Regions from separate parts of the Mesorhizobium sp. P2_E10 genome, predicted to be linked through region 3. Evidence: predicted binding sites of a transcription regulator. Region 3 holds the regulator's gene; each other region holds the start of a gene.

Region 1 (5,872 bases), on a different contig from region 3:
CGTTGACTTCATGGCCGAAAAACACGATAAGCCGCAAAGGCCGCCGCTTGGGCGGCTTTTTTGATTTTCCGGTTCCGGAGACGCATATAATGAGCGGTTCGGCGCTTTTCGAGACCTTTGCTCGCGCACCCCTGGCTTTCGACCATGGGGAAGGCACATGGCTGGTCACTGACAAGGGCGAGCGATATCTCGATTTTGCCGGCGGTATCGCCGTGAATTCGCTCGGCCACAGCCATCCGCACCTGGTCGCCGCGCTCACCGAGCAAGCAGCCAAGCTCTGGCATGTCTCCAACCTCTACGAGATTCCGGCGCAGAGTCGGCTTGGCGAGCGACTGGCCGACGCCACTTTCGCCGACAAGGTGTTCTTCACCAATTCCGGCGCCGAGGCGCTGGAATGCGCCATCAAGACGGCGCGGCGCTATCAATTCGTCAACGGCCATCCCGAGCGCTTTCGCGTCATTACCTTCGAAGGCGCCTTCCATGGCCGCACCCTGGCGACCATCGCCGCCGGCGGCCAGTATAAATATCTGGAAGGCTTTGGGCCCAAGGTCGAAGGTTTCGACCAGGTCGGCTTCGACGACATCGACGCCGCCGAAAAGGCAATCACGCCGGAGACCGCCGCGATCCTGATCGAGCCGGTGCAGGGCGAGGGCGGTATCCGCCCGGTGCCGACGCAGTCGCTGAAGCGGCTGCGGCAGCTGTGCGAGCAGCACGGCCTGCTCTTGATCTTCGACGAGGTTCAGTGCGGCATCGGCCGCACCGGAAAGCTGTTCGCCCATGAATGGGCGGGCGTCACTCCCGACCTGATGGCGATTGCCAAGGGCATTGGCGGCGGCTTCCCGATGGGCGCTTGCCTTGCGACTAACGAGGCCGCGGTCGGCATGACCGCTGGCGTGCACGGAACCACCTTCGGCGGCAATCCGCTGGCCATGGCGGTCGGCAACGCCGTGCTCGACGTGGTGCTGGAAGACGGCTTCCTCGAGGACGTCCAGCGCAAGGCGCTGCTGATGAAGCAGGGGCTGGCGAGTGTCGCCGACGAATTCCCCGATGTCATCGAAGGCATCAGGGGCACCGGGCTGATGCTCGGCCTCAAATGCGCGATGCCCAACACCAAGGTCAACATGGCCTTGCGCGACCAGCATCTGCTGGCGGTGCCCGCCGGCGACAACGTCATTCGCCTGCTGCCGCCGCTTACCGTCACCGACGCCGAGATCCACGAGGCGCTCGACCGCATCCGCGCCGGTGCCCGGGGCCTGGCCGACGCCATCGCCGCGGCTGCCGCGAAGTAATCCCGGAACCATTCCTGATGTCACTTCGCCATTTCACCGATCTTTCCGCCGTTTCCGAAGGCGATCTGCGCTTCATGCTGGACGACGCGGTGCTGCGAAAGGCCAGGCTCAAGGCCGGCGAGCGGACAAAGCCGCTCGAAGGCAAGGTGCTGGCGATGATCTTCGACAAGCCGTCGACGCGCACGCGTGTGTCGTTTGACGTCGGCATGCGCCAGCTTGGCGGCGAGACCATCATGCTGACCGGCACCGAGATGCAACTAGGCCGCTCCGAAACCATCGCCGACACCGCCAAGGTGCTGTCGCGCTATGTCGATGCGATCATGATCCGCACCACCTCGCATGAGCGGCTGCTTGAATTGACCGAGAACGCAACGATCCCCGTCATCAACGGGCTGACCGACGACACCCACCCTTGCCAGCTGATGGCCGACATCATGACCTTCGAGGAGCATCGTGGTCCGGTGGCCGGCAAGACCATCGCCTGGACCGGCGACGGCAACAATGTGCTGCATTCGCTGCTCGAGGCCTCGGCGCGGTTCCAGTTCAACCTCAATGTCGCCGTGCCCGAGGGCAGCGAGCCGGCGCAGAAACATATCGACTGGTCGAAGGCGCATGGCGGCAAGCTGAGCTTCACCCGCTCGCCCGAGGAAGCCGTGCATGAGGCCGATTGCATCGTCACCGACTGCTGGGTGTCGATGGGTCAGGAACATCGCGCCCGCGGTCACAATGTGTTCTCGCCCTATCAGGTCAATGCAGCCCTGATGGCGAAGGCCAAGCCGGACGCCCTGTTCATGCACTGCTTGCCGGCGCATCGCGGCGAGGAGGTGACCGACGAGGTCATCGACGGACCGCATTCGGTGGTCTTCGACGAGGCCGAGAACCGGCTTCACGCCCAGAAGGCCGTGCTCGCCTGGTGCTTGGGCGCTTGATGTGTCTGGGCGCTTGATCTGGGGCGGCGCGATGCCTATCTGCGCCGCATCACGCAAATCAAGCGCGTTTGGACGCATGCACCCCAGGGGGCGGCATGGCCGCGCCCTGGAGCTTTGTCATGTTGGAAACGCATCAAGTGACTGAACATCACCCCAAACTCGGCGAATTCGGCTATGCCGGCGACGATCACGTCGTGCCCTTCGAGGTCGGCCCGCTCGACGTGCGCGGCCGCACGGTCCAGCTCGGGCCGATGCTCGACGCCATCCTCAGCCGCCACGACTATCCCGAGCCGGTCGCCCGGCTGCTGGCGGAAGCCTGTGTGCTGACGGTGTTGCTTGGCACCTCGCTCAAGTTCGAGGGCAAGTTTATCCTGCAGACCCGCACCGACGGGCCGGTCGACATGCTGGTCGCGGATTTCTCCACGCCATCGGCCTTGCGGGCCTATGCGCGCTTCGATGCCGACCGGCTGGAAGCCTTGATCGCTACCGGCGAAACGTCGCAGCAGACGTTGCTCGGCAGCGGCGTTTTGGCGCTGACCATCGACCAGGGCGCCCACACGCAGCGCTACCAGGGCATCGTCCAGCTCGACGGCGAAACGCTGGAAGATGCGGCACGCACCTATTTCCGCCAGTCGGAGCAGATCCCGACCGATCTCAGGCTGTCGGTGGCCAAGCTGCTGACGCCAGGTCCTCGTGGCGCCCGTGAGCAGTGGCGCGCCGGTGGCATCCTGGCGCAGTTCCTGCCGCAATCGCCCGAACGCATGCGCGTGCCTGACATTTCGGGCGGCGACGGCGATCCGCGCGACGTGACGCATGAACCGGCCGACAATTCCTGGCAGGAACTGGTGGCGCTGCTCGGCACCATCGAGCCGACCGAACTGATCGACCCGACGATCGGCGCCGAGCGGCTGCTCTACCGGCTGTTCCATGAGCACGGCGTGCGCGTCTTCGGCGGCGTTCCAGTCGCCGACCAGTGCTCATGCTCCAGGGACAAGATCCGCGGCATCCTCGAGGGCTTTTCGGCGCAGGAGATCAAGGACAGCACCGAGGACGGTGGCATCCACGTCGCCTGCGAGTTCTGCTCGAAGCAGTATGACTTCGATCCGGCGGAGTTTGCGGCTCAGTAACCTCTCTTCCTTCTCCCCGTTCTACGGGGAGAAGGTGCCCGAAGGGCGGATGAGGGGCAGCGCGACCGTCGGCAAATGGCAGCGGCAATACACTCAGACGCGCTTGTACATGGAAGATAATCTCAGGGACCGGCGCCGCCCCTCATTGCCCTGCCGGGCATTTCTCCCCGTATAGAGACGGGGAGAAAGACGCTAGTTCACCGTCCGCCGTGTCCCTGGCAGATCCAGCGAAAACGCCGGGATGGCGATGTCGAACGTCTCGCCCCGCTTGTTGCGCATGGTGTAGTGGCCGACCATGATGCCGGACGGCGTCGAGAGCGGGCAGCCGGACGTGTATTGATAGCTGTCGCCGGGGTTGAGTTCGGGCTGGTCGCCGACAACGCCGGCACCGCGCACTTCCTCGACCCGGCCGGTGCCGTCGGTGATGTGCCAATAGCGCGACAAAAGCTGCACGAAATCGTCCGACTGGTTGTCGATGGTTATCTGATAGCCCCAGACATAGCGGTTCTCGGAGGGATCCGAGCGATCCTCCAGATAGAACGGCCTGACCTGCACTTCGATGTTGCGCGTAACGGCGCGGTACATGGGCTACTCCAAGGCAATGTGAGCGGAACTGTCGGCGCTCTCCCCGGCCCGGTCAACGACCTCAAGCGCAGGTGCCGACAAACAATGTCATTTAAGTGACACATGACAATGATGGTGTGTCCGGACTGTGCCGGGCGACTCAAGCGCTCTGTCGAACCGTTCAAAAATGGCTATTTGCGGCCGGCTTTTCCCGGAGTGACCAGATCTCGATGGAACTGACAGTCATAGCCGCAGCCCTGCTTTCGATAGCCCTGCTTCTTTCAAATCTCGCCGGCATCCTGCTCGCTTCATTCATGCTGAGACGGCGGCGCTCCATCGCGCCGCCCGCCGGCAAGGCGCCGGGGGTGTCGATCGTGGTCCCGGCGCGTGGCGTCGAGCCATTTACCGAGGAGACCCTGGCACGCGCCTTCTCGCTCGACTGGCCGCGCTATGAGCTGCTCTTCTGCGTCGCCCACGCCGACGATCCGGTGGTCAAGATGATAAACAGGGCGATTGCCCGGGTTCCCGAGATACCGGCCCGGCTGCTGTTTGGCGATGACCGCATCAGCGGCAATCCGAAGCTCAACAATTGCGTCAAGGGTTGGGAAGCGGCCCGCCACCAATGGGTCATCCTTGCAGATTCCAACGTGCTGATGCCCATGGACTATGTCCAGCATCTGCTGGCGGCATGGCGCGACGACACCGGCCTCGTCTGCTCGACGCCGATCGGCTCGCGGCCGGCCGGGTTCTGGGCGGAGGTCGAATGCGCGTTCCTCAACACGCTGCAGGCGCGCTGGCAATATACCGGCGACGCGCTTGGCCTCGGCTTTGCCCAGGGCAAGAGCATGCTGTGGAACAAGCCGATGCTCGATGCCAATGGCGGCATCCGCGCACTGGCCGCCGAGATCGCCGAGGACGCCGCCGCGACCAAGCTGGTCAATGGGCTCGGGCTGCGCGTCAATCTTGTCGCCTCGCCCTTCGAGCAGCCGCTTGGCCAACGTAGTTTCGACGAAATCTGGTCGCGCCAGGCGCGTTGGGCGCGCTTGCGCCGCGTCACCTTCCCGCAGTTCTTCGCGCCCGAGATATTCACTGGCGTGGCGGTGCCACTGGTGCTGGCGCTGTTGGCGGCGGCGGGCGCCGGCTTCAGCCTGCCGGCAACCGCGCTCGCCGTGCTCGCACTCGCCTACCTGCCGGAATGCGCCCTGGCCTGGGGCAAGGGCTGGTACCTGTCGCCGCGCATGATCCCGGCGCTGATGGCGCGCGACGTGATGCTGCCCGCCCTCTGGGTGCGCGGCTGGCTCGGCGGCGCCGTCGACTGGCGCGGCAACGCGATGACCATCGGCACCAAGGCAGCCGAACTGGAAGAGACGCCGTCGGGCGCCTGAGCGCCCGCGCCTTGTCGTATCGGGCGAAGCCTATTTTGCCGACTTCAGCGCCTGCTCGATATCTGCGAGCAGATCGTCCGCATCCTCGAGGCCGACGGAGAGCCTCAGCGTTCCCGGCCCGATGCCGAGTTCGGCGCGCGCCTCGTCGCTCAGATTCTTGTGAGTCGTCGTCGCCGGATGGGTGATCAGGCTCTTGGCATCGCCGAGATTGTTGGAGATCAGCACGATGTCGAGCGCGTTCTGCAAGGCGAAGGCCGCCTGCTTGCCGCCCTTGACGTCGAGGCAGATCAGCGTCGAGCCACCCGACATCTGCTTCTTGACGACCGCCGCCTGCGGGTGGTCGGCGCGGCCCGGATAGATGACGCGGGCGATTTCCGGCCGCCCGGCCAGGAAATCGGCGATCTTGCCGGCGCTTTCGGTCTGCTGGCGCACGCGCAGTGGCAGCGTCTCCAGGCCCTTCAGCAGCGTCCAGGCGTTGAACGGCGACAGGCTGGGGCCGGTGTGGCGGAAATAGTCGTGCAGGTTCTCGTCGATCCACTTCTTGTCCGACAGGATGACGCCGCCGAGACAGCGTCCCT
Region 2 (5,872 bases), on a different contig from region 3:
TCGTTCAGGCGCGCAAGAAGTGGCCGGTGTGGACGCCACCGCCAGAAATGATCCAGCGCCGGCCGGAACTGGCGAAATACAAGGACGGCATGCCGCCGGGACCGCAGAGCCCGCTCGGCGCCCGTGCGCTCTATCTGTTCCGCGACGGCAAGGACACGATGTACCGGCTGCACGGCACTCCGGAATGGGATTCCATCGGCAAGAACGCTTCGTCCGGCTGTGTGCGCTTCATGAACCAGGACATCATCGACCTGTACAGCCGGGTCAACGGCGTAACCCAGGTCCATGTGCGCGAGACCTTCTCGGTCGCCGGGGAGAACTCCGCCGTGTCGAACAGGACCGCCGAGCCGATCGATGCCGGCGTGCCGAGGGATGCGGAGATCCTGAAATAGGGCGTCAGCGGTCCGCTGATCGCCGACAAAAAAGCGGACGCGCCCGGCGCATCCGCTTTTTTCCATTGTATCCGACTACTTCTTGGCGAGGCCCGGAAGCGTGACCTGATAGACCAGGAACATGGTGTCGACATCGGCGCCGTCCTCGGCCTTGTAGGGCGCGCCGACCTGGAAGCCGTCCTGGGTGAGGAAGTCGTTGTCGTTGGCGACGAACAGGAAATAGTCGTCAGGCAGCGCCGGATCGAGCACGCTAACCACCGACATCGCCTCCCATTTTTCCGAGAGGTTGTTCTTGTCGTTCGGCTTGCCATTGTGCAGGCCGAAGCGGCCGAGCTCGCCCTTGTCGTTGATATCGATGAACGGCGTCAGCCTGGCCGGCGTCACCGAGGGGTCAAGCACGCCCTTGGGCGCCACCGGCTTGTCGGCCGCGTCGAAGGCGCCACCGGCGATGTCGGTCGCCGCGGAGAGATCGACGATGTTGATCTCGCGGTAGAGCGAGGTGTCGCCTTTCAGTCCCTGGCCGTTGTTGCTGTCGCGCGTGATCATCAGGAAGGTCTGGTCGGACAGCGCCACGATCTCGCTTTGCGCGGCGATTTTGGTCTTGCCCTTGGCGTCGGTGAACACCGGCAGCGGCACGATGTATTCATGCGCCAGTTTCAGATGGGCGAGGTCGGAGGCGTCATAGACCAGGGCGCGGGTGTTCTGGCGCGTCGAGCCAGAATCGCCGCCATCCTGCCGCGGCGCCGATTGAAGGACGGCGATGAGGAACTTGCCGTCCGGTGTCAGCGCCATGCCTTCGAGGCCCTGGTTGTTCTGACGGCCGGTGTCGGGATCCTTCGGATCGGGCTCGGCCGCACCCGGGCCCGGATTGTCGGACGCGAAATTCGGCGCGCCATGGCGCATCGGCACCAGGGCGGCCGGCGGCTGCGTGGCCGACAGAAGGTGTCCGTCGGCCGAGAAGCGGTAGATGTTGGGGCCGTATTCGTCGGAGATGAACATCGTGCCGTCCGGCAGCCGCGCGATCGCCTCGTTGTCGAGCGCCAGCTTGCCGTTGACCTCGGGCAGGATCGGCAGGTCGCGGCTTGCCGCGCGAACGCCGTTGAGCGGGTCGAGGCCGGTGGCGTCAGCACCCTTGTCGTCGGTCAAAAGCATGGTGTCGGCGAGCGTCGCCTTGACGCCCGTCTGCTCCTGTCCGGCCGCAGCAGCGGCACCGGGTGCCACCGGCGTGAACTCGATGCCGATCGTGTTGAGGCGCGGCCGGTAGTCGGTGGTGCCGACGACGTTGTAGCCGCGGTCCGGCAGCAGCCACAGCGAGCCCCTGTAGCCGTCGGCGTCATGCGTCCAGCCAGCGGTGTCGATCGACATGCCGGAGCCGGAGCCGAAGGTCTCGCCGAACTTGTCCTTCAGGTTGGCCGGGATGCGGCCGACGCCGACCAGCCCCTTGTTGACGAGGCCGCCGATGGTGGCGGTGCCTTCGGCCAGCGTCGGCGTCACGGCGCCGAACAGCGCCAGCGCGACGCCGAGCGACAGGGTTCGGTGCGAGTTTTTCATGATTATCCTCTTTGCGACAAAGCCGGAGCGGCCAAAACCCGAAAGGACTCCACGTCGCATCGGACGATGCCGCGAGCCCTTTTCCCGGAAGCGGTCTAGGACGCGAACATGATACTGGCGTGACAGGGGCGGGCTCGTTGGCAGCCGGAACCATTCTCCATTCTGATCCGTTGCAACGAAGCCTGGTGCCGCTTCGCGTGATCGGCCGGGCTATGGGATCAGGAAGGGACAGAAATGGGTTTCGATCAGTATCACGAGCCGCCGGAAGAACTGTCGCAGAAGGTGCGAACCTTTGCCCGCATGATCACCTCGCTGATCGAGGAGGCGGAGGCGATCGGCTGGTACGAACAGCGCATGTCGGTGGAAAAAGACCCTCAGGCCAAGGCGATCATGAAGAACGCGCAAGGCGAGGAATTCAAGCATTTCGGCATGGATCTGGAATTCCTGCTGCGTCAGAAGACGGACTGGCGCGCGGAATTGAAGGAGATACTGTTCACCACTGGCGATATTGTGAAGGCTGGCGAGAGGGGCGAGAAGAAGGTGGATTGAGCTACCGGCCTTAGCCACCAGCCGCTGCTCCAGATCAATCGCTGTCGCGCGCGACCAACTCCAGCGGCCAGACCTCGCGGATGAGGCGCGGGCCGTCCGGGCCGGCGAAGGCCGGGATCGAGGCCAGCAGAATCTCGGCGAGCCTTTGGCCCATCGGCTCCAGCGCCGGGCGGAAGGCGGTCAGCGCCGGTGAGAAGTAGCGGCAGAGCGGCGTGTCGACGATGACGGTCACCGCCATGTCGTGACCGGGCTTGATGCCCATCTCGGCCAACGCCTTGCAGCCGCCAAGCGCCATCGCGTCATTGTTGAAGATGATGGCGGTCGGCTTGGCGTGCATGACCTGCGGTGTCACCTCGTAGCCGCCGGCCTCGTTGATGAAGCCGGAGGCAATCAAAGCGGGGTCGACCTCGATGCCATGCCGCCGCAGGGCCTTGCGATAGCCGTCGAGAAACAGATAGCCGAAATTGAGGTCAAGCGACGGACGGATGGCGGCGATGCGGCGGTGGCCGCGCGCCACCAGCCGGTCGACCGCGTCGGCACCGGCCTTTTCGAAGTCAAGGTCGAGGCTGGGATAGGATTTGGCGCCGGAGCGGCTGCGGCCCAGCGTGGCGAAAGGGAAGCCGGCCTGGGTCAGATAATCGATGCGCTCGTCTTCGCGCCGCGTCCAGGCAAGCACCACGGCGTCGGCGCGGCGCGTCTCGACGACACGGCGCAGACGTTCCGACTGATAGTCGCCGGGCGCGCCCATGACCACGGTGAGGTCGAGCCCGCTCTCAGCCAGTTTAGCCTGGAGTCCGATCAGGAACGGAATGAAGAACGGCTCGCCATATTGCTGGTCACCCGGATGCGGCTGCAGCATGAAGGCGATCGAATGGGTGGCGCCCTGGCGCAGACTGCGACCGGACTGGTTCGGCGAATAGTTCAGCGTCTTGGCCGCCGCCAGCACGCGCTGACGCGTATCGGCATTGACGTCGGCGCGTCCATTCAGCGCCCGCGACACGGTGCCGATCGAAATGTTCAGGTGACGTGCAAGGTCGTGAATGCTGGACGCCAAAGGACAGTTCTCCCCCAACCCTCGCTATCACCGGCGGCTGCTCAGGCCAAGGCGACAAGACGATTTTTTACAAGCAGGCGATTGACATTCTACCTCATCGGGTGTGTTCTCGTAAACGTTTACGGAAAAACGTTTACGGTCAAGCCGTGAATGCCGTGACGACCGGTCTGGAGGGACCGAGAGGGAGGAGTGCTAGATGATCAACGTCGTCCTGGTCGGTTGCGGAGCGATGAGCAAGGCCTGGCTTGATGCAGCCAGGCAGGTTGCCGGGCTCGCCATTGTCGGCCTTGTCGACCTTGACGCCGACAGGGCGAAGGCGAGGGCGCGCGAATACGAGCTCACCGGCGCCGTCATCGGCACCAGCCTCGACGCGGTGCTCGACCAGACCCGGCCCGATGCCGTTTTCGACGTCGTTGTTCCCGCCGCGCGGCGCGACGTTGCGTTCTCGGCCTTTGCCCATGATTGCCATCTGCTGACCGAAAAGCCGCTCGCCGACAGTCCCAGGAATGCGCGCGCCATCGTCGAGGCGGCGCGCAGTGCCGGGCGTATCCATGCCGTCGTGCAGAACCGGCGCTATGTCGCCAATGTCAGGCGCATCAGGCGCTTTCTCGATTCCGGCGCCATCGGCGCGCCAACCAGCATCCATGCCGACTTCTTCGTCGCGCCGCATTTCGGCGGTTTTCGCGAAGAGATGGCGCATGTGCTGCTGCTCGACATGGCGATCCACACATTTGATGCCGCCCGCTACATGGTCGCCGGCGAACCGGCCGGCGTCTACTGCCAGGAATGGGAGCCGGCCAATTCCTGGTACCGGCAGGGATCGTCGGCAAGCGCCGTCTTCGATCTCGGCGGCGGCAAGCGTTTCACCTACGCCGGCAGCTGGTGCGCCGCCGGCTTCCGCACCAGCTGGGAAAGCACGTGGCGCATCATCGCCGAGAACGGCAGCCTGGTCTGGGACGGCGAGGAGGGGCTGAAGGCGGAAGTTGTTCTGTCGGTCCGCGACGGCCTGTTCGACCTGACCCAGCCGATCATCGTGCCGCCGCTCGATCCCGCCGACCGCATTGGCGGCCATCTCGGCATCATCCAGGATTTCATGCGCGCCATCGAGACCGGCACCGAGCCGGAAACGCGCGGATCCGACAACATCAAGAGCCTGGCCATGGTTTTTGGCGCCATCGAGAGCGCCGAGACCGGGCGCCGGGTGGCGATCGCTTCACAGGAACAACAATGATGCCAAACCCGCTTCTCGACATCAGGATCGGCACCATGGTGCGGGCCAATCTTGAAGACCCAGCCGCCTATATCAAGGCGATCCTGCCGCTCGGCTTCGAGAGCGTCCAGCCCTTCTTCTGGCAGACGCTGGGCGGCAAGGACCTGCCGCGCCTCGCCGGTGAGATTCGCGAGGCGATCGGCGATGCCGACGTCACGGTCTCCTCGCTTGGCGTGTTCGGCAATCCGCTGGAGAGCGGCGATGTCGATCGCGGTGTGCTCAAGGCCTGGGAAACGGTGATCGACAACGCGCATCTGTTCGGCGCCTCCACGGTCAGCGGTTTCACCGGCCGCCTTCGCGGCAAGCCGCTGCCGGAAAGCCTGCCGCGCTTCAAGGAGGTTTGGGGGCCCCTGGCCAGGCGCGCCGCCGACAAGGGTGTGCGCATCGCCTTCGAGAACTGCGCCATGGACGGCAACTGGGCGGCGGGCGACTGGAACATCGCCCACAATCCGGATGCCTGGGAGATGATGTTCAACGAATTGCCTGACGATAATCTCGGCCTGGAATGGGAGCCCTGCCACCAGCTCGTCTATTTGATCGACCCGATGCCGCAGATCCGCAAATGGGCGCCGCGCATCTTCCACGTGCACGGCAAGGACGCGACGGTGCGCTGGGACGTGATCCGCGAGCATGGCGTGTTCGGCCGTCTGCCCTTCGTGCAGATGCGCACGCCGGGCTTCGGCGACAGCGACTGGATGCGGGTGATCAGCGAATTGCGGCTGGCCGGCTACAAGGGCGCCATCGACATCGAGGGCTGGCACGACCCGGTCTATCGCGACGATCTCGAAATCACCGGCCAGGTGCGGGCGCTGGACTATCTCAAGCAATGCCGGGGAGGTGCCAGCTTCTTGCCGAATCCGGTGTGAGTGCGGGCCGGCGGGAAGGTGCCGGCCAGCCAAGATTGCGGCGTATTGCCGATCGTCGAAACCCCTCGGCTTGCGAGGGAACAAAGGGAGGATAAGTGCATGAGCATGACGATGAGAAGGACACTTCTGCGCTCGACCGTCGTGGCCGCCGCCACCGCGCTCGCCGCTGCGATCTCGACCTTGCCCGCGC
Region 3 (5,872 bases):
AACCTCCATATAGGCGATGATGAAGCCCTGGAACGCGCCGATCAGCAGACCAAGCACCACGCCGACGGCCAGCGCGATGATCCAGAGCCAGGGATTTCCAAGCTGGAAGCCGATGACGCGAATGAGGAATTCGGCCTGCGCCACGCCCATGATCATACCGATCACGCCTTCGACGGAGCCGACCGAAAGGTCGATGTTGCGCATGACGATGACCAGCACCATGCCGGTCGCCATGATCGCGACCGAGGAGGTCTGCACCGACAGGTTCCACAGATTGCGCGGCGTCAGGAAAAGCCCGCCCGACAGGATATGGATGCCGACCCAGATGACCAGCAGCGCGCCGACCATGCCGAGCATGCGCGTGTCGAGCTCGGTAGCCCTGAGGAACCGCCCGACGGCGCTGAGTTCGGATGCACGCGCCCGGTCCGCGGCAGTGCTGGCGACCGGCTGATTAGAGGTCGTGTCGGTCATGCTATCCTCCCACCGGTTTGCCGTCTGGCGCGGATGCCGGAAACATGGATGCTATTTGCTTTCCGCGGTCATTTGAAGCGGAAAGCCCCTTGAGAAACGCCGCGGCTTTTGGGCCGCGGCGCCGAGATTTGGAACCGATAGCGGTCCGGTTTTAGTTGCAGGCCGCAACGCTGCCGGCAGTGACGCCGGCGCAGACTTCGTCCTTCTTGATCCAGCCGGCGTCGATGACGACGTTGAGGTTGTCCTTGGTTATGGCAACCGGGGTCAGGAACAGCGACTTGACGGTGTTGCCGCCAGGCGTGGTGAAGTCCTTGGCGCCGGCAATGTCGCCGGTCTTCTTGCCGTCGGCGAGCTGCGAAGCGATCTCGGCGGCGTTCTTGCCGAGTTCGCGCGCGTCCTTCCACACCGACACGGTCTGCGTGCCGAGTGCGATGCGGTTCAGCGCGGCGTGGTCGCCGTCCTGGCCCGACACCGGTACGGTTCCGGCCAAGCCCTGCGCCGTCAGCGCGGCGACAACGCCGCCGGCGGTGCCGTCATTAGCTGCAACCACCGCATCGACCTTGTTGTCGTTGGCGGTCAGGAACTGTTCCATGTTCTTCTGGGCGTTGGCAGGCAGCCAGCCGTCCGTATAGGCCTCACCGACATTCTTGATCTTGCCGCCGTCGATGGCTTCCTTCAGCACTTCCATCGAGCCGGCGAACAGGAAATCGGCATTCGGATCGGCACCCGAGCCCTTGATGAAGACGTAGTTGCCTTCCGGCTTGGCCTTGAACACTTCGCGGGCCTGCATGCGGCCGACTTCCTTGTTGTCGAAGGTCAGGTAGAAGACATCCTTGTTCTCGATCAGACGGTCATAGCCGACGACCGGAATGCCTTCGTCCAGCGCCTTCTGCACCGCCGGGCCGATGGCCGATGCATCCTGCGCAAGGATGATCAGCGCGTTGGCGCCCTGCGAAATCAGGCTCTCGACATCGGTAAGCTGCTTGCCGGGATTGGACTGCGCGTCGGCGGAGATGTACTTGTCGCCGGCGGCCTCGATCGCCGTCTTCATCGCCGCTTCATCGGTCTTCCAACGCTCTTCCTGGAAGTTCGACCACGAAACGCCAATGACCTTGTCCTTCGCCTGTGCGACCGACGCCAGCGTCAGCGACATGGCGACACCCGCCAGGATGGCGGCTGTGAATCTTTTCATTGTATCCTCCCTGCGCCGCGTGCGGCGCGACCAAACTGGCCCGAAGGCCGGCACAAAGGCTCTATTTTTTCGAGCCTCGAAAAAATACTGATCCAACGCCGGAGCGCTGTCAACATCGATTCTGATGGATTTTGATGTGTCACTGACTTTTTTTCGAGACTCGCAATAAATAATGACAGGCCTGCCGGCTTCTGCCAATATTTGGCTGGTGTCACCGACTGCCTTCAATATCATGAGAGGCCGCGGGGACGACCGGGAGGAAAGCAAGAAAGATGTCGGTTGGAATCCGCCACGACGATTTGCGCCGCCGCAACCGGGCGATGGTGCTTTCGGCCGTGCGCCGCGCCGGCCAGCCGTCGCGGACCGAGATCGCCGCGACCACCGGCCTCAGCCACTCCACCATATCGGCGATCTCCGCCGACCTGATCGGGGAAGGCATCCTGGCCGAGAGCAAGGCCAGCGAGCCGGTTTCGCTGAAACGCGGTCGGCCGCAAGTCGGTCTCGGACTCAATCCGGAAGCCGCCGCTGTGATGACCGTGGTGCTGTCGCTGAATTTCCTTTCCGTCGCTGTCATCGACTACGCCGGCCAGGTGGTGGCCGAAGAGCAGCGCCGGCTGGACACGCTGACCATGCCGCGCGACGAACTGATCGGCGAATGTGTCGCCATAGTCAGGCGTCGGCTCGAGGATCCCGACCTCGACACCCACAGCGTTGCCCGCATTGCTATGGGCATCCAAGGCATCACCGATTCGCACGCCCGCGCCATGCTGTGGTCGCCGATCACGCCGCAGACCGACATCGCCTTCGCCGACATACTGGAAGGCGAATTCGGCATTCCGGCCACCATGGAAAACGACTGCAACATGATGGCGGTGGCGCTGCAGTGGCGCGATCCGGTCCGCTACCACGACGATTTCATCGCCATCCTTTTGTCGCACGGCATCGGCATGGGACTGGTGCTGAAGGGCGAGCTGTTCACCGGCACCCATTCATCGGGCGGCGAGTTCGGCCACATGATCCATCGCCCGGGCGGGGCGCTGTGCCGTTGCGGGCGGCGCGGCTGCGTCGAGGCCTATGCCGGCAACTACGCCATCTGGCGCAACGCCAGGCAATTGGGCGAGGACGCCGAGCCGGTCGCCGATGTCAGCGACGCCGACATGCGGGCGCTCGCCGTCGCGGCACGCGAGAAAGACGGGCCGGAGCGCGAGGCCTACCGCAAGGCCGGCGAAGCGCTCGGCTTCGGCCTCGGCAGTCTTTTTGCGCTGATCGATCCCGCGCCGGTCGCCATGGTCGGCGTCAGCGCCGCCGCCTTCGACCTGATCGAACCGGCGCTGCGCGAGGCCATCGCCCAGACCGCCGGCGGCCAGCACTCGAAATCGATCTCCTTCGACACCGAACCGAACGAATTGCCGCTGATCCGCGAAGGCTGCGCCATGCGGGCACTGAGCTTCGTCGACCAGGAGATCTTCGCGCCGGGCGGGCAGGCACGGGCTGGCGCTATCGGGAAAGACGTGGCCTGAGGACGACGTCAATCATTGATGCCGCAGATTGTCGCCGACTTTGGAGATTGGCCGAAGCCGTCCCAACGTCGTCATCCCAGGGCGAAGCAGGAGCGAAGCTCCGTCGCGGAGACCCTGGGATCCATGCCGTGAAATCGGTCAAAGAATTCAACGGGGCAGAATTCTGCACAGTAGCAACGCCTTGAGGTCGCGGCATGGATCCTTGGGTCTGCGCCGCGTCGCTACGCTCCTTGCTTCGCCCAAGGATGACGAAGCCATGAGCGGGCTGAGCCAATCATCGACGCGTGAGGTCCGGGAGTGGACGCATTCAACCAATAAACGCTTCCGCGCCGAGGGACCTAGTCTTCGCGGATCGCGTAGCCCGCCCCGCGGATGGTGCGGATGACGTCGGGCATGCGGCCATTGTTGACCGCCTTGCGCAGCCGCCCGACATGGACGTCGACCGTGCGCTCGTCGATATAGATCGTCTCGCCCCAGACATTGTCGAGCAACTGGCTGCGCGAGAACACCCGGCCGGGATGCCGCATCATGAACTCGAGCAGCCGGAATTCTGTCGGCCCGAGCCGGATCTCGCTCTTCTTGCGATAGACCCGGTGCGATTCGCGGTCGAGCACTATGTCGCCGACCTTGAGCACACTGGACAGGACTTCCGGCTTGGCGCGGCGCAGCAGCGCCTTGACCCTGGCCATGAATTCCGGCGTCGAGAACGGCTTGACCAGATAATCGTCGGCGCCGGTCGACAGGCCGCGCACGCGGTCGCTCTCTTCGCCGCGCGCGGTCAGCATGATGATCGGCAGCCGCTCGGTTTCGGGCCGCATCCTCAGGCGCCGGCACAGCTCGATGCCGGAAACCGACGGCACCATCCAGTCCAGCACCAGCAGGTCGGGCACGTTTTCCTGCAAGCGGATTTCGGCCTCGTCGCCGCGCGTCACCACCTCGACCTGGTAACCTTCGGATTCGAGATTGTAGCGGAGGAGCACGCCTAGCGGCTCCTCGTCCTCCACCACCATGATGCGTGGCGCGATCATCGACTGGTCACCTTTGTCGTCATGCCGCCGGCGCGGACATCGCCGTCTCGTCCTGCTTCGGACGATTGGCGGGCAATTGCGAGCCGGTCAAAACATAATATGCATTTTCGGCGATGTTGGTCACATGGTCGCCGATGCGTTCGAGGTTCTTGGCGCAGAACAACAGATGCGTGCAGGCGGTGATGTTGCGCGGGTCTTCCATCATGTAGGTCAAAAGCTCGCGGAACACCGAGGTGTATTTGACGTCGATGCGCTCGTCGTCGTTTCTGAGCTTGGCGAGCGCTGCCGCATCGGCGGCGGCGTATTCCTCGACCACCCCTTGCACCTGGATGAGCACCAGTTGGGCCATCGCATCGATGGAATGCGACAGGTCGCGCGGCGTGACGCTGAGGCCGACGGTGCCGACGCGCTTGGCGATGTTCTTGGCCAGGTCGCCGATGCGCTCGAGGTCGCCGGCCATGCGGATCGAGCCGACCACTGCGCGCAAATCGTTGGCCATCGGCTGGCGCTTGGCGATCAGCGTGATGGCGCGGTCGTCCAGCTCGCGCTGGCGCGCATCCATGATGGCGTCGTCGGAGACGACGCGCTGCGCCAGGGCGTTGTCCGAATTGAGCAGCGCCTTGGTCGAGCCGCTGACCATCGAGCCGGCGAGATCGCCCATGTCGCGGATCAGCTTGCTGATCTGCCCCAACTCTTCATCGAAAGATGCGACGGTATGTTCACCCATGATCCTCGTCCTCGTGCCTGAAACTTCGCTGCCGGAACCGCTCAGCCGAACCGGCCTGTGATGTAGTCCTGGGTGCGCTTGTCGTCGGGATTGGTGAACATCTTGTCGGTGGCGCCCTCCTCGACGAGATAGCCGAGATGGAACATCGCCGTGCGCTGCGACACGCGCGCCGCCTGCTGCATCGAGTGGGTGACGATGACGATCGTGTAGTTCTGGCGCAGTTCGTCGATCAGTTCCTCGACACGGGCGGTGGCGATCGGATCGAGCGCCGAGCAGGGCTCGTCCATCAGGATCACCTCGGGCGACACGGCAATGGCGCGCGCGATGCACAGACGCTGCTGCTGGCCGCCGGAAAGGCCGGTGCCGGGCTCCTGCAAGCGATCCTTGACCTCGTTCCAGATCGCCGCCTTCTTCAGGCTCGACTCGACGATCTGATCCATGTCGGCCTTGCGCTTGGCCAGTCCGTGGATGCGCGGGCCGTAGGCGACGTTCTCGTAGATCGACTTCGGGAACGGATTGGGCTTCTGGAACACCATGCCGACGCGCGCCCTGAGCTCGACGACGTCGATGCTCTTGTCGTAGATATCCTCTTCGTCCAGCGTGATCTTGCCGGTCACCCGCGCCGAATCGATGGTGTCGTTCATGCGGTTGAGGCAGCGCAGGAAGGTCGACTTGCCGCAGCCCGACGGGCCGATCAGCGCCGTCACCTGGTTGAGGCGCACGTCGAGATTGACGTCGAACAACGCCTGCTTCTCGCCGTAGAACACGCCGACCTTGTCGCCGCGCATCTTGATCACTTCGTTCGACTTGGCGTTCATTTTATCGCCCACAGCGTTTTCAAGGGACTGTTCGGTCATGATGTTCATACCAAAATGCCTTTTTTCTACCAGCGCCGCTCGAACCGGCGCCGAAGCACGATCGCGGTGATGTTCAT

What was found. The regulator PhoB, encoded in region 3, activates phosphate uptake and scavenging genes when phosphate is short. The targets are predictions, from matches to a motif close to TGTCATNNANCTGTCAT.
Region 1: a site for PhoB is predicted at 4,016-4,032, ahead of AC1D0N_RS04420 (ceramide glucosyltransferase). Genes of this name have one in related genera too.
Region 2: a site for PhoB is predicted at 2,052-2,068, ahead of AC1D0N_RS13765 (esterase-like activity of phytase family protein). Genes of this name have one in related genera too.

What each region holds. Positions count from the first base shown of each region.
Region 1 is NZ_JBFUEK010000001.1:909,406-915,277, forward strand. Features, by position in the region: gene AC1D0N_RS04400 (acetylornithine transaminase) at 90-1,289, shown strand; gene argF (ornithine carbamoyltransferase) at 1,307-2,218, shown strand; gene AC1D0N_RS04410 (Hsp33 family molecular chaperone) at 2,314-3,345, shown strand; gene apaG (Co2+/Mg2+ efflux protein ApaG) at 3,538-3,930, opposite strand; gene AC1D0N_RS04420 (ceramide glucosyltransferase) at 4,140-5,294, shown strand; gene AC1D0N_RS04425 (O-succinylhomoserine sulfhydrylase) at 5,325-5,872, opposite strand, start outside.
Region 2 is NZ_JBFUEK010000004.1:383,374-389,245, forward strand. Features, by position in the region: gene AC1D0N_RS13760 (L,D-transpeptidase) at 1-392, shown strand, start outside; gene AC1D0N_RS13765 (esterase-like activity of phytase family protein) at 468-1,943, opposite strand; gene AC1D0N_RS13770 (ferritin family protein) at 2,178-2,492, shown strand; gene AC1D0N_RS13775 (LacI family DNA-binding transcriptional regulator) at 2,527-3,546, opposite strand; gene AC1D0N_RS13780 (Gfo/Idh/MocA family protein) at 3,743-4,777, shown strand; gene AC1D0N_RS13785 (sugar phosphate isomerase/epimerase family protein) at 4,777-5,682, shown strand; gene AC1D0N_RS13790 (substrate-binding domain-containing protein) at 5,782-5,872, shown strand, end outside.
Region 3 is NZ_JBFUEK010000006.1:266,731-272,602, reverse strand. Features, by position in the region: gene AC1D0N_RS18510 (sugar ABC transporter permease) at 1-471, opposite strand, end outside; gene xylF (D-xylose ABC transporter substrate-binding protein) at 623-1,663, opposite strand; gene AC1D0N_RS18500 (ROK family protein) at 1,936-3,183, shown strand; gene phoB (phosphate regulon transcriptional regulator PhoB) at 3,522-4,211, opposite strand; gene phoU (phosphate signaling complex protein PhoU) at 4,231-4,938, opposite strand; gene pstB (phosphate ABC transporter ATP-binding protein PstB) at 4,980-5,804, opposite strand; gene pstA (phosphate ABC transporter permease PstA) at 5,822-5,872, opposite strand, start outside.